2 regions of the Chryseobacterium sp. StRB126 genome follow, and region 2 is predicted to be linked to the other one. Evidence: riboswitches for the same ligand, from Rfam matches in the RefSeq annotation. Region 2 holds a riboswitch; the other holds the start of a gene.

Region 1 (7,425 bases), 1.5 Mb from region 2:
TATCGTCTTCGTTAGTTGAACATGATCATTGATGATGCAGATTGACTGATATTCTGAGCAAAGCTGCTTTGAAGTTTCACAAAGGTTTATTAATTCATTTTCAGGTGCATTTTTCCAACGGATCTGTACCCATTTGATCCCATTATCTAAGGCTTTGTGGATATTCTGTTCCTGTTCCTGCCTTGTACTTCCCTGTGAGATGTATTGTAATTTTTCCATATTAACTATGAATGTGTTCCCAATAAAGAGGGATTGCTTTTTAAAAATTGTTCGATATATAATATCCCTTTTCTGTAAGCAATTTCCAGGTTTTCACCTTTTGATAGCTCTCCTGCATTTTCTAAATACGCTTAAAGGTTCGTCACTCTCCCAAACTGCTCCTAATAAAGCCACACCATCTACCCCAAGATCAAAAACTTCCTGAATACGGTTGAAATAAATACCTCCTAAGGCGATCAGCTTTACATCCGGATTATTTCTTTGACTCAAGCTTTCCATAACTGTTGAATCAATTCCATATCCTTTTTTGGAAATACTTGGAAAGAATGGACTTATGAAAGCATATTCCCATTCTCTTTCCAGCGTATTATAGGTAGTAATTTCATGAACAGAGGTTGAAACTATATTTCCCTTCATAAAAGGTTTATATTTTCCTTCCTTTCGGTCTTCTTCTCTGAAGTGAAATCTTGAAATCCCATAATTTCCCCCAAGATCATAATGACTGTGCAGCACCAATTGCTTATAAAACCGTTCATCAATACTGTTGATAAAACAAGTCATTTCTTCCCGGCTGATCCATGGTTTTCTGATATGAAGCAGATCCAATCCATCGTGAAACATCTGATTGATGATCTTTGATTCGTTTGGAACTATCGTTTCAGGAGTGATGACGAGAATCATATATAAATTTCCTTTCCTTTTTCAATAAACTCCTGCGACTTATCAAACATTCCCTGTTCCGCAGATTCACGGATTTCCTGGGTAATCTTCATCGAGCAGAATTTTGGTCCGCACATAGAACAGAAGTGAGCGATTTTAGCTCCGTCAGCTGGAAGTGTCTCATCATGATAAGCTCTTGCCGTATCCGGATCTAATGAAAGATTGAACTGGTCTTCCCATCTGAATTCAAATCTTGCTTTACTTAACGCATTATCTCGGTATTGTGCTCCCGGATGTCCTTTTGCTAAATCTGCGGCATGGGCAGCTAATTTATAAGTAATTACTCCTACTTTCACATCGTCTTTGTTCGGAAGGCCTAGATGTTCTTTCGGGGTCACATAACAAAGCATGGCACATCCGAACCAACCGATCATAGCCGCTCCGATTCCTGATGTAATATGATCATAACCGGGTGCAATATCTGTGGTTAAAGGCCCCAAGGTATAGAAAGGTGCTTCGTCACATACTTCCAATTGTTTCTCCATGTTTTCTTTGATCATATGCATTGGAACATGCCCCGGACCTTCAATCATCACCTGTACATTGTGCTTCCATGCAATTTTTGTCAGTTCACCCAAGGTTTCCAGCTCTGCAAACTGAGCGGCATCATTGGCATCAGCAATAGAGCCCGGACGAAGACCATCTCCCAGAGAGAAAGCCACATCATACTTCTTCATGATCTCACAAATCTCCTCAAAATGAGTATATAAAAAGTTTTCTTTATGATGATAAAGACACCATTTTGCCATAATAGAGCCTCCTCTGGAAACAATTCCTGTTACTCTATTGGCTGTAAGGTGAATGTACCTTAGTAGAACTCCGGCATGAATAGTGAAATAAGATACTCCCTGTTCTGCCTGTTCAATCAAAGTATCTTTAAAAACCTCCCACGTTAAATCTTCCGGTACTCCTTTTACTTTTTCCAGCGCCTGATAAATTGGAACTGTACCAATGGGAACCGGGCTGTTTCTGATGATCCACTCTCTCGTTTCATGGATATTTTTTCCTGTGGAAAGGTCCATAATTGTATCGGCTCCCCATCGGCAAGCCCAAACAGCCTTTTCCACTTCTTCATCTATACTTGATGAAACAGCACTGTTCCCGATATTCGCATTGATTTTCACCAAGAAGTTTCGTCCGATAATCATCGGTTCACTTTCAGGGTGATTGATGTTATTCGGAATAATAGCCCTTCCTGCAGCAATTTCATCTCTTACAAACTCCGGAGTGATCTTGCTTTTCGGGGTATTGGCACCAAAACTGTTTCCAACATGCTGGCAGGCCATTTCTTTTGGGACCGACTGCAATTGTTCTATTCTTTGGTTTTCTCTGATAGCAATATATTCCATTTCAGGAGTAATGATGCCTTGTTTTGCATAATAAAGCTGAGTCAGCTCCTTTCCTTCCTGAGCAACTTTCGGTTTATGATCGTAGGAAAAACGTAATGCATCAAGTTTAGGATCTGCCAGCCGGGCTTTTCCATATTCTGAGGTGATTCCCTCCAGAATTACAACATCTTCTCTGTCCAGAATCCATTGTTCTCTTATCCTTGGAAGCCCCTTTTGAATATCGATTGTTGCATTTTCATCGGTATAAGGCCCCGATGTGTCATAGATTGTTACCGGAGCATTTTCTTCAAAATTTCCGTTTGTCAGCTTGGTAGGGCTAAGTTGTATTTCACGCATTGCTACATTGATAGGATGAATTTTTCCTTCAACATAGATTTTCTTTGAGTTCGGAAATGGCGAACATGTAATTGAATGAGCCATAGATATTGGTATTAAGTATGAGAATTATCCGCCCTGAGTGGCAGTAATGATTAAAATTGAATCCAGATTGTTAAGGGAGGTTTCCGCCCAGGCAGACAGCGGAATAATACGATTGTTGAGTGCTACGGCAATACCTTTCTTTTTCCCGGGCAGCTCCATAGCCAATAATGCTTCCAGATTATCGGGAAGTATATCAAATGTTTTTCGGGTGTGGTTGATTATAAGTTCCATTCCTAATGATTTAAATATACTTTAGGAATGGCTATTATTGTACAATAGAATGTACAGCAAAAGTCATCTACTTTTCCCTACGCTGGTATAATCCAGATCAGGTTCAAAGGGTAAAGTCTCAGTCTGTAAACACAGACACCCCTAAAGTGTGTGACGAAGGTAGTTATTTTTTGAGAATGGGCAAAATCAAATTTTATGAAAATAAAAATCCCGCTTATAGCAGGATTTTATTAATTTATTCTTCACAGGCTCTCCAAACAGCATCGTTTTGTGGAACAGGAGCTATAATTTCAATTTTTTCTTTAGTCACAGGATGAATGAATTCCAGTTTTCTGGCATGGAGATTAATTCCACCATCCGGATTGGAACGTGGAGAACCGTATTTTAAATCTCCTTTGATCGGAATCCCAGTTTTAGATAACTGAGCTCTGATTTGGTGATGTCTTCCGGTTTCAAGATCTATTTCAAGAAGCAGATAATTATCTAAAGTTTTGATAATATTATAAGTTAAAATAGCTTCCTTAGCGCCTTCTGTAGCTTTTGGAAAAACAATCGCCTTGTTGTTCTTTTCGTTTTTCTTTAAATAATGAACCAGCCTTTGACTTTGTGGAATTAATTCTTTCCCAACTACCGCCCAATAGGTCTTTTTAACCTCACGGTTTTTCACCATCTGAGTAAGACGGGAAAGTGCTTTTGAGGTTTTAGCATAAATAACCAGCCCTGAAGTGGGACGGTCTATACGATGAACCAAGCCGAGAAAAACATTTCCCGGCTTAGCATCTCTTATTTTTATAAAATTTTTAATAGATTCCAATAGTGATTCATCACCGGTCTTATCGCCCTGTACAAGCTGACCGACTTTTTTATTCACTACCAGAAGATGGTTGTCTTCATATACAATCTGCTCCTTCATTCAGTCTATCTGTTTCTGTTTCTATTTGACATTGAAAGAATAATCCCCGCCAAAAGACCAATTGTTTTAAGTCCTGAAATCATTGAACTATCCGGCAATAAAGCTCCGACCACACAAACTCCTGCGGCTGCATACATCGCATACATAAAGTTTTTATTAGTCAGCATAGGTGCCTGAATAAAGAAGCTTGCTCCTATCAGAACATAGAAGACTTTTCTTGAAAGTAAATGATTGATCTCAGGTGAAAATAAATTGAACCAGCCTATAGCAAGACAGATTAATGCAGCAATAGATAGTATTCCCTGGATAGATTGTTGTTGATTTTGCATGAATTAATAACTTTCGTTTTGGTTAGGGAAGTCAACATTTTTTACATCTTTTACATATTGAGAAACTGCACCTGTGATTTCTGTGTAAAGATCAAGGTATCTTCTCAGGAACTTCGGACTGAAACCTTTGTTCATTCCTACCATATCGTGGTACACCAAAACCTGACCATCACAATCTGCTCCTGCTCCAATTCCGATGGTAGGAATAGAAATACTCTCAGTAACTTTTTTAGCTAATTCGGCAGGAATTTTTTCCAACACTACAGAGAAACATCCTAATTCTTCTAAAAGTTGCGCATCAGCAATCAGTTTTTCAGCTTCTGCCTCTTCTTTTGCTCTTACTTTATAAGTTCCGAATTTATAAATCGACTGTGGCGTTAATCCCAAGTGCCCCATTACAGGAATCCCAGCATTGATGATTTTTTTAATAGATTTCGAAATCTCTTTTCCCCCTTCAATTTTCACAGCATGAGCACCTCCTTCTTTCATCATTCTTACTGCAGACTCTAATGCTTTTTCAGGATTACTCTGATACGTTCCGAATGGCAAATCTGCCACCACTAAAGCTCTGTCAGTTCCTCTTACCACGCTTTGAGCATGATAGATCATTTGGTCTAATGTAATAGGTAATGTCGTTTCAAAACCTGCCATTACATTGGCTGCAGAGTCGCCAATCAAAATAGCATCTACTCCACCGGCATCTACCATCTTTGCCGTGGTAAAATCATAAGCAGTAAGCATTGTTATTTTTTCCTTGTCGAATTTCATTTTACGCAAGGTTTCAGTCGTAACTTTTTTAATTTCAGAGTGAACAGACATAATTTATCTATTTTTTAAAAGTTAAAAAGTCGGCCTGTAGCCGACTTAAGTTTTTATGATTTTTATAAAACTACGTGACCGAGTTTCATGAGTTTATCGTGATTTAGAATCTTGATGTTTCGCCCGTCAACTTCTATCAGGTTATCCTGTTTGAATTCTGAGATCAGACGGATGGCACTTTCAGTAGCAGTACCAATGATGTTGGCAATTTCTTCCCTGGTTAAGGAGATTTTGATGAAGCCTTCCGGATCTACCCCTAATTTTTGTTCCAAAAGCAGCAATATTTCAGCCAGCCTTTCTCTTACCGTTTTCTGGGCAAGGAACGTTATGGTATTGGATGATTCTCCTAATTCGTAAGAAATTTTTTGAAGCATTACAAAAGACAACTGTGGATCTACCTCCAGAAGATACATAAAGATATCTGCTGGTAAGAAAACACATTCAATGTCTGTCATAGCTTCTGCTTTGGCTTGGAAGTTTTCCCCGCAAAGCAAAGAACGATAGCCGATGATATCCCCTTCTTTGATAAATCTTAAAATCTGATCTTTCCCAAATGCTCCCGATTTTGATAATTTAGCGGCTCCTTTTTCAAGTACGAACACACCTTTTGGTGTTTCCCCATCTTCGAAAATAGTATCGTGTTTCTGAAAACTCAATCTTTTTTTACCGTTAATATATTTTTCAAAATCTGCGCTAGAAAGTCTTTCCTTAAATGATTTATCATTAAAAACTCTGGCGAACCTCTCTTCAATTGCTATCTGTTGTTCCTGCGGCATTTTATATGATATTTATCACAAAAATAGAACTTTTTAACTCGATAAACAAAAAAAATTGTTATAATTTTGTAGTTCAATAATTTAGGGAGGTGAGCGAGAACTGTTTTCATTGTGGCCAAGGGATAGAAAAAGAGAGAATTTTGTTTGATGAAAAGACTTTCTGCTGCAATGGCTGTAAGTCTGTTTATGAAATTCTGAATATAAATAATTTAAGTAATTTCTATGAGCTTAATAAAGGGGCAGGAATTCGTCCAAGTGATGAAAGTTCTACCCAGTTCGATTATTTAGATACTCCGGAAATTTTTGAAAAAGTCACCGACTTTTCTGAGGGAAATACCAGCCTTGTTACCTTTAAGATCCCTGTAATTCACTGTTCTTCATGTATCTGGCTATTAGAAAGTCTTCATACCCTTAATCCTTATATCAAGTACTCTCAGGTTAATTTTACAAGAAAGACTTTACAGATCTCATTCAACCACAACGACCTGAAATTAAGTGAACTAGCTAATTTTTTAACGAATTTAGGATACAAACCTGTTATCAGCCTTGAAACCGCTGAAAAAAATGTAGATCATCTTGATAAATCTCTTCTTGTAAAATTTGCGATTGCAGGTTTTGCTTTCGGAAACGGAATGTTTTTAGCATTCCCGGAATATGTAGGAGGTGAAGATTATTGGATGGAGCATTATAAAGGTCTTTTCAGGGTTCTGATGTTCTTATTAGCATGTCCGGTTGTTTTTTATTCTGCTTCCGACTATTATAAATCTGCCTGGTATGGATTAAAAAATAAAATCGTCAATATTGATGTTCCTATTGTATTAGGAATATTTGTTCTATTCGGAAGAAGTGTTTACGAAGTAGCAACAGATTACGGTCCGGGATATTTTGATACGCTTTGCGGGCTTCTGTTCTTCATGTTAATGGGTAAACTATTCCAGAAAAGAACATACAGTGCTCTTTCTTATGACAGAGATTACAAATCGTTCTACCCTATTGCTGTAACGAAGGTTGACTTCGAAGGAAAACAGGAAAACATCCTTCTTTCCGAGGTAAAAGTTGGTGACAGAATTTTAGTTAGAAATCAGGAAATCATTCCGGTAGACGCAATCCTTATCAATGGAGAAGGAAACATCGACAATAGCTTTATTACCGGAGAAAGTGAAAGCATCAGCAAACAACCCGGAGACAAAATTTTTGCCGGAGGAAAGCAGGTAGGATCATCTTTAGAGCTTGAAGTTATTAAAGATGTAGACCAAAGTTACCTTACTCAACTTTGGAATAAAGAAGCCTTCAAAAAACACGAAACAGGTCTTGATACCCTGACCAACAACATCAGTAAATATTTTACATTCATTATTTTAGGCATTGCGCTTATTTCAGGAATTTACTGGGCATTCATCGATTTAGAAAAAATGTTCCAAGTAATTTCAGCGATTCTGATTATCGCTTGCCCTTGCGCTCTTGCATTGTCCGCACCTTTCACTTTCGGACACATTATGAGGATTTTAGGTCGAAATAAGTTTTACGTAAAAGATACTCTAACGATTGAAAAAATTGCAAAATTAGACACGATTGTTTTTGATAAAACCGGAACTATTACCCACAGAAAAAAATCAAATATCAAGTATCAGGGTTCCGAGATCAATGAA
Region 2 (7,425 bases):
ATTGGTTCCATGATAGCCGCTTATACATTCTATACGGTAATATTTAAAAAGGATCCAACTCTCGTTTCTTATAATGGAACACTTACTGCGGAACAAGCACAGCTTATAAAAAATACTGTAAAAACAGTTGTGTATAATGCAATGGATACCTGGAATATCCCTTCCAATGATGTACACAGCAGGTTTACCTATCAGGCTACCAGTACCCATACCATTAAGTTCACTAATAAAACAAAAAATGCTACCACTTATTTATGGGATTTCGGAGATGGTACAACTTCCACACTGGAAAACCCTGAACATACTTACAATGCTCCGGGAGATTATCAGGTAAAACTAACCAGTAATTCATGCAGCTCAAATACTACCAAGACAAAACTGATAACAGTTGGCAATTTAGGAACAAAGGATTCAGACATTGAAGATCCGATTCAGATTTACCCTAATCCTACACAGGACAATATTAACATTATCACCAAAAAGAAAACAGAGATTCTCTCACTTACCGATGCCAGTGGAAGGATAATATCTTATCAAATGAATAAGACCAATTCCGGTTATACAGTACAGCTCCATCATTTGTCTGTCGGAGTTTATTTTTTAAAATATAAAACAGGAGAAAAAGAATTCATTAAAAAAATTATAAAAAAATAACCTTATTTTTGCTTCATGCAGAATTTAAGAACGGTAACTGTGATGCGTTACATTCTGCCATTGAGAGAGGGAGGTTCACTTCCTGCTCTGGCAGAAGCTGATGATGATTTTAAATATGTCTTAAAATTCCGTGGCGCAGGTCATGGAGTTAAAATGCTAATCTCCGAATTTTTAGGGGGAAAGATTACAGAAGCTTTGGGATTAAAGATTCCTGAACTGGTTTTTATTAATCTTGATGCAGACTTTGGAAGGACAGAAGCAGATGAAGAAATACAGGATTTATTAAAATATTCCGAGGGTTTGAATCTTGGTTTGCACTATCTGTCAGGTTCCATCACTTATGATCCCGGAGTGAGTGTTGATCCGCTTCTGGCTTCAAAAATAGTATGGCTGGATGCTTTCATTACCAATATTGACCGTACCTTTAAGAATACGAATATGCTGATGTGGCATAAGGAACTTTGGATTATTGATAATGGAGCTTCGTTCTATTTCCATCATTCATGGCAAAATTTTGATGCTGCGGCAAAGACTCCGTTCAAATATGTGAAAGACCATGTTCTTCTTCCAAAAGCCAGCAAACTTGATGAAGCAGATAAGTTTGCTCATGAAATACTGAATGAAACGCTTTTCAGAGATATTGTCAATGCTATTCCTGAAGATTGGTTACATTGGAATGATGCAGATGAAACACCTGATGAGATCCGTGAAATTTATTTTCAATTTTTGAAAACCAGACTAGAAAATTCTCAAATCTTTGTAAACGAAGCCAAAAATGCAAGAGGATAAAATATATGAATATGCGGTAATACGCTTGGTGCCAAAAGTTGAAAGAGAAGAATTTTTCAATATAGGATTGGTTATGTTTTCTAAAAAGGAGAAATTCATTCGGGTAGAATTCTATTTATGTCCTGATAAATTCAAGCTGATGCACAGTAAACTGGATTATGATGATATTATTCAAAACCTTGAAAGTTTTCAGAAAATAGCGAATGGAGATAAAGATGGCGGGCCTATTGCCCTTCTTGAAATTCCAGAGCGTTTCCGTTGGCTAACGGCTGTAAGAAGTGCCGTTGTGCAAACTTCCAGACCTCATCCGGGGAAATCTAAGGATCTGAATATTACTTTTGGTAAACTTTTTGAAGAGTTAGTAAAGTAATAATTTCCTTTTAAAAATTTTATGCAATCATCTATAAACAACATATCAATTAACAGGTTTTTCACAAACCTGTTTTTTATTTTATTTTTAAGCGTTTCCGGTTTATTTTTTTCACAAACATTTTCACACGCACCTACCCAGGTTAAGCGTATAAAAAGCTCTCTTCTTCCTGAAATCACAGCACTTACCGAAAACATTGTATACAAAATCAGCAAAAAGGGAGACTCCATTACACTGGATCTTTATATGCCGAAAAATGTTTCTGTTGAAAAAATTCCCGTACTGATCTATGTTCATGGCGGAGGTTGGATAGAAGGTAATAAAGAAATTCATGCAGATAATTACGTTGAAAATACCATCAAAAAACTCACCACCAGACAGTATGCTATCATCAGTATCAATTATACACTTCTTAATAAGAATACCCATTTCCCTTTGCCTTTGGAAGATACTAAGGATGCCGTAAGATGGGTTAGAAAAAATGCTGAAAAGTATAATTTTGACACCAATAACATTGGGCTTTTCGGGGCTTCTGCGGGAGCACATCTTTCATTAATGGCCGCATATTCTCCAGACAATACTTTTAAGGGAAGCCCTGAACTTTCGCCTTATTCTGCAAAAGTTAATTATGTAATAGACCACTATGGACCGGCTGATTTGAATAAGCTTTTTCATACCAAGTTAGGAACAATTCCAGTTTCTCTGGTGAAAATGATTTCAAAAAAGATCGTTGATCTACAACAAGGGCTTGTAAAGGGTATTTCCGGTTATGATCTGAATAAAGATCAGGATGGAGCCACAGAATATTTAAAAACCATATCTCCTGTTAATTATACTTCAACTGCTGTTCCTACTTTAATTGTTCAGGGGAATCAGGATAAAATAGTTCCTTTAAGCCAGTCAAAAAAATTATACAGAAAATTAAAACGGGCCAATATTGAAACTTCTTTACTGGTTATTGATAAAGGTGTTCACAGCTTTTCTACTACAGATAAAGATACTCTGGATAAAATGACAGATCAGATGGTGGACTTTATTATTTCACAGAAAAAGTAATATACATTATTCAATATAATTAAACACAAAACACTGTAAATTAAATATTTAAATAAAAACAAAACAACAAATATGCTAGATTGATATATATATTAATATTTTTTACCTGAAAAATAATTACCTTGGCTATTGTTTAAGTTATTCATAACAAAAACAGTATTTCAATTAATTATTCATTAAAAAAATAAGCAATATGGATTCTCTAAATAATATCAATGCTCTTACCCTCATATTTGTATCTGTTCTTATTTTTACGATAGCTTACCGCTTCTATGGTATTTTTATAGCTAATAAAGTACTCAGGCTTAACGATCAGAATGTGACCCCTGCGGTAGAATTTGCAGATGGTAAAGATTATGTTGCTACTAATAAAAATGTACTCTTTGGACATCATTTTGCAGCTATTGCTGCTGCCGGACCATTAGTAGGGCCTGTTCTTGCAGCACAGTTCGGATATCTTCCCGGGGCACTATGGATATTGATAGGTTGCGTATTGGGAGGTGGAGTTCATGATATGGTGGTCCTGTTTGCTTCTGTAAGACATAAAGGACAAAGTCTTGCTACTATTGCCTCTAAAGAAATTGGAAAAGCAACCGGAACTGTAGCAGGTTTTGCCATACTCTTTATTCTGGTTCTTACATTGGCAGGTTTATCTCTGGCGTGTATCAATGCTATGCATGAAGCTTCCTGGTCTCTTTTCACAGTAGTCATTACAATGCCTATTGCGATCATTATGGGCCTGATTATGCGTTATAAAAAGAACAGTGTTCTGTTTGCAAGTATCTTAGGCGGAATTCTGTTAATTGCCGGGATTATTGGTGGTCATGGGCTAATGCAGAATCCAACCATGAATAATTTATTTTCATGGAATATTAAAACAATTTCCATTGCCATTCCATTATATGGTTTTATAGCTTCTGTATTACCGGTATGGCTTCTTTTAGTTCCAAGAGATTATCTTTCTACCTATTTAAAAATAGGTACTATTATTATGTTGGCTATCGGGGTAATTGTTATTCATCCTACTGTACAGATGCCTGCTATCACAGCTTTTGTAAATGGCGGCGGACCTATTATTGGCGGGCCGGTACTTCCTTTTATTTTTATTGTTATTGCCTGTGGAGCTATTTCAGGATTTCATGCTGTAATTGCTACGGGTACTACTCCGAAAATGCTTAATAAAGAAAGAGAAATTCTTTTTGTAGGATATGGAGCTATGCTTGTAGAAGGTTTTGTGGCATTGATGGCACTTATTGCAGCCTGTACGCTAATGCCAGGTGATTATTTTGCCATCAATACCCCTAAAGAAGCTTATGACTCATTTCTCGCAACACATCCTTCTCTACATGGAGTAGATATAGATTATTATTCACAGAAAATAGGAATTGACCTTTATGGCAGAACCGGTGGTGCAGTATCTCTGGCTGTCGGGATGGCCCATATCTTTAATAAAATCCCTTATATGGATCAGCTTACAGCCTATTGGTATAATTTTGCGATCATGTTTGAGGCCGTCTTTATCCTTACCGCCATTGATGCGGGAACAAGAGTTGGCCGCTTTTTTCTGCAGGAAATGCTGGGTTCTGTAGTTCCAAAATTTAATGATAAAAACTGGATCCCGGGAATTATTATCAGTAGTCTTCTTTTCACTTTTGCCTGGGGATATCTAGTATATACAGGAAATGTGAACAGCATTTGGCCGTTATTCGGAATCAGTAATCAGCTATTGGCTGCCTGTGGGCTTATTGTCTGTACAACGATGCTGATTAGGATGAACAGAGGAAAATATGCATTATGCTCAGCTGTTCCCGGAGTTTTTATGGCCGGAATTACATTCTGGGCCGGTTATATTCAGGTAACCTCTATTTATATTCCCAAAGGGCAGTATCTACTTGCTGCATTAGCGGTAACCGCAATGGTCCTTATGCTGATTGTATTTATAGGAGCGTTCAGAAAGTGGTATCAGTTGCTGCAAATTAACACAACAGAGATTGACCATTATGGAGAACCAGTGAAAGAGCTGGTTGAAAGATAATGTGTTTTCTGCAAAATCTGCTAAAGGTTTTTGCTTCCTTTGATAATTTTTATACATTTGTTTTGCTTTAGGGGTATTCTGTAAAGAATTGAGAGAGTCCCTTTGAACCTGATACGGCTTACACCGACGTAGGGAAAAGCAAAATGACATGATTTCTTATGTCTTTTGTTCCGGATTTTTTCCTAAAGCTATTTTTATTTTAATAATAACAATGGAAAAAAATCTCTGGCAACAAGTTCAGCTTGTACGACAAAAATCTCCTCTTGTTCACAATATTACCAATTATGTAGTGATGAACAATACAGCCAATGCTCTTTTGGCTGCAGGAGCTTCTCCTATTATGGCACATGCCAAATCAGAAATCCGGGAAATGATTAATATAGCTCATTCTGTGGTTATTAATATCGGCACTCTGGATGAATATTGGTCTGAGTCTATGCTGATGGCCGCAGAAACAGCGAATGCCATTCATAAGCCCTGGGTACTGGATCCTGTGGGAGCAGGAGCAACTTCATTCCGTGATCAGATTTTACATCAACTGTTACAATTTCATCCTACCGTAATCAGAGGCAATGCTTCTGAAATTATTGCTCTTGCTAAAATCAATACAACAGTCACCAAAGGGGTAGACAGCACAGCAGAAAGTAATGATGCCGTGGAAGCTGCACAAATCCTGGTTCAACAATATAATACCATTGTGTGTATCTCTGGTGAAACAGATATTATTCTTAGCCCAAATCAATCTATACAAATTAAAAACGGACATTCCCTTATGACCAAAGTAACGGGGCTGGGATGTTCTGCAAGTGCATTAGCAGGAGCATTTATTGCCGTTGCTGAAGATAAAGCAGCAGGTATTGCTGCGGTCATGTCATTATTAGGAATAGCAGGTGAACTGGCTGTTCGTGAAAGTAAAGGCCCCGGAAGTCTTCAGGTCAATTTGATTGATAAGCTATATAATATGACTGAAGAAGAATTTATAAGCCATTTAAAAATAGAAAAATCATGAATGTAAATCCTTTCCCTTACTCATTATATCTGGTAATTTCTGAAGAAGACTGTATGGGAAAAAACTTTCTGGAAGTCGCAGAACAGGCCATATTAGGTGGTGTTGATATGATACAGCTTCGCGAAAAAAAAGATAGTCCTGAAGTATTCCTTCAAAAAGCTTTGCAGCTTATTGAAATTACCAATAAATATGGCATTCCACTTATTATTAATGATAATATCACCGTTACTGAAAAAGTAAATTCAGCAGGAATACATGTTGGCAACAGCGATGCAGCTCCTCTGAATCTGAGACAGCGTCCTTTGATCAGGAATAAAATGATTGGTTACTCAATAGAACATCTGGCTCAGCTCGACAATGAACAATCTGCAGTGGCAGATTACCTGGGAATAAGCCCTGTTTTTAGAACAAAAACTAAAACAGATACTATTACAGAATGAGGACTGGAAGGTATTTCCCAAATCAGACAACTTACAGAAAAACCTTTGGTAGCCATAGGTAATATTCACCTGGAAAATGCAAAAGCTGTTATCAATGCCGGAGCAGACTGCATTGCCGTAGTTTCTGCTATATGCAGTGCAGATGATCCTCAAAAAGCAGCTTATGAATTAAAAAATGAAATTGTAAAATGAAAAAATACAAATACCCATCAGTTTTAACTATTGCGGGCTTCGACGGAAGCGGTGGTGCCGGTATTCAGGCGGATATTAAGACGACATCTGCTTTAGGATGTTATTCCACCTCCGTACTAACGGCTTTGCCTGTGCAAAACACCCAGGGAGTACAAAAAATATATCCTATTCCTGTAGAAGCAGTTGCTGATCAGATAAAAGCAATTCTCGACGATATTGTTCCTGGTGCGATAAAAATTGGAATGGTTCATACTCCCCAGCTGGTAGAAACCATTGTTTCCACATTAGCCGAATACCCTAAAATACCTATTGTTTTCGATCCTGTCATGGTTGCCACCAGCGGGCATCGTTTGATTGAAGAAGAAACCATCACAGCACTCGCTGAAATGTTGTTTCCTATTGCAGATGTCATCACACCCAATATGGATGAAGCCGCAATTTTAGCAGATATGAAAGTAGAAACTCTTGAAGATTTATACACCGCAGGAATTAGGATTAAAAAACTAGGCTGTAGAACGATTCTTCTTAAAGGCGGGCATCAGGAGACCTCAACAATCACCTCTCTCTTTTATGATGAACAGGAGAATTTTCATTCTTTCGAAACGCTGAAATTGAATACCAATAATACTCACGGTTCAGGCTGTACACTTTCATCTGCTATTGCCTCATATATTGCTCAGGGTAAAACCTTGTACGAAGCCGTTTCTCTTGGGCAGCAATATATCTACAAAGCTATAGAAAGCGGGACAGATGTACAAACAGGTCATGGAAACGGGCCACTGAATCACTTTTTTAACCCACAAAAACTCATCAAAAATGAAATGGTCTGAACAAACCTGGAATGCTATAGAGAAACATTATCAATCTATCCTTGATATGC

Evidence for each region. Region 2 has a riboswitch for thiamine pyrophosphate ahead of thiM (hydroxyethylthiazole kinase). Riboswitches for the same ligand answer to the same signal wherever they lie in the genome.
Region 1: it holds a riboswitch for thiamine pyrophosphate, as region 2 does, so the genes downstream of both, thiS (sulfur carrier protein ThiS) here and thiM (hydroxyethylthiazole kinase) in region 2, are expected to answer to the same signal.

The regions. Positions count from the first base shown of each region.
Region 1 covers NZ_AP014624.1:5,374,569-5,381,993, forward strand. The annotation lists gene CHSO_RS24200 (thiamine phosphate synthase) at 1-219, opposite strand, end outside; gene CHSO_RS24205 (thiamine phosphate synthase) at 313-900, opposite strand; gene thiC (phosphomethylpyrimidine synthase ThiC) at 897-2,708, opposite strand; gene thiS (sulfur carrier protein ThiS) at 2,733-2,939, opposite strand; TPP riboswitch at 2,997-3,092, opposite strand; gene CHSO_RS24220 (RluA family pseudouridine synthase) at 3,175-3,852, opposite strand; gene CHSO_RS24225 (hypothetical protein) at 3,858-4,181, opposite strand; gene panB (3-methyl-2-oxobutanoate hydroxymethyltransferase) at 4,185-5,000, opposite strand; gene CHSO_RS24235 (Crp/Fnr family transcriptional regulator) at 5,063-5,776, opposite strand; gene CHSO_RS24240 (heavy metal translocating P-type ATPase) at 5,866-7,425, shown strand, end outside.
Region 2 covers NZ_AP014624.1:1,373,225-1,380,649, reverse strand. The annotation lists gene CHSO_RS06270 (PKD domain-containing protein) at 1-654, shown strand, start outside; gene CHSO_RS06265 (HipA family kinase) at 670-1,443, shown strand; gene CHSO_RS06260 (DUF3037 domain-containing protein) at 1,430-1,813, shown strand; gene CHSO_RS06255 (alpha/beta hydrolase) at 1,835-2,869, shown strand; gene CHSO_RS06250 (carbon starvation protein A) at 3,063-4,904, shown strand; TPP riboswitch at 4,964-5,056, shown strand; gene thiM (hydroxyethylthiazole kinase) at 5,116-5,913, shown strand; partial or broken gene thiE (thiamine phosphate synthase) at 5,910-6,545, shown strand; gene thiD (bifunctional hydroxymethylpyrimidine kinase/phosphomethylpyrimidine kinase) at 6,542-7,375, shown strand; gene tenA (thiaminase II) at 7,362-7,425, shown strand, end outside.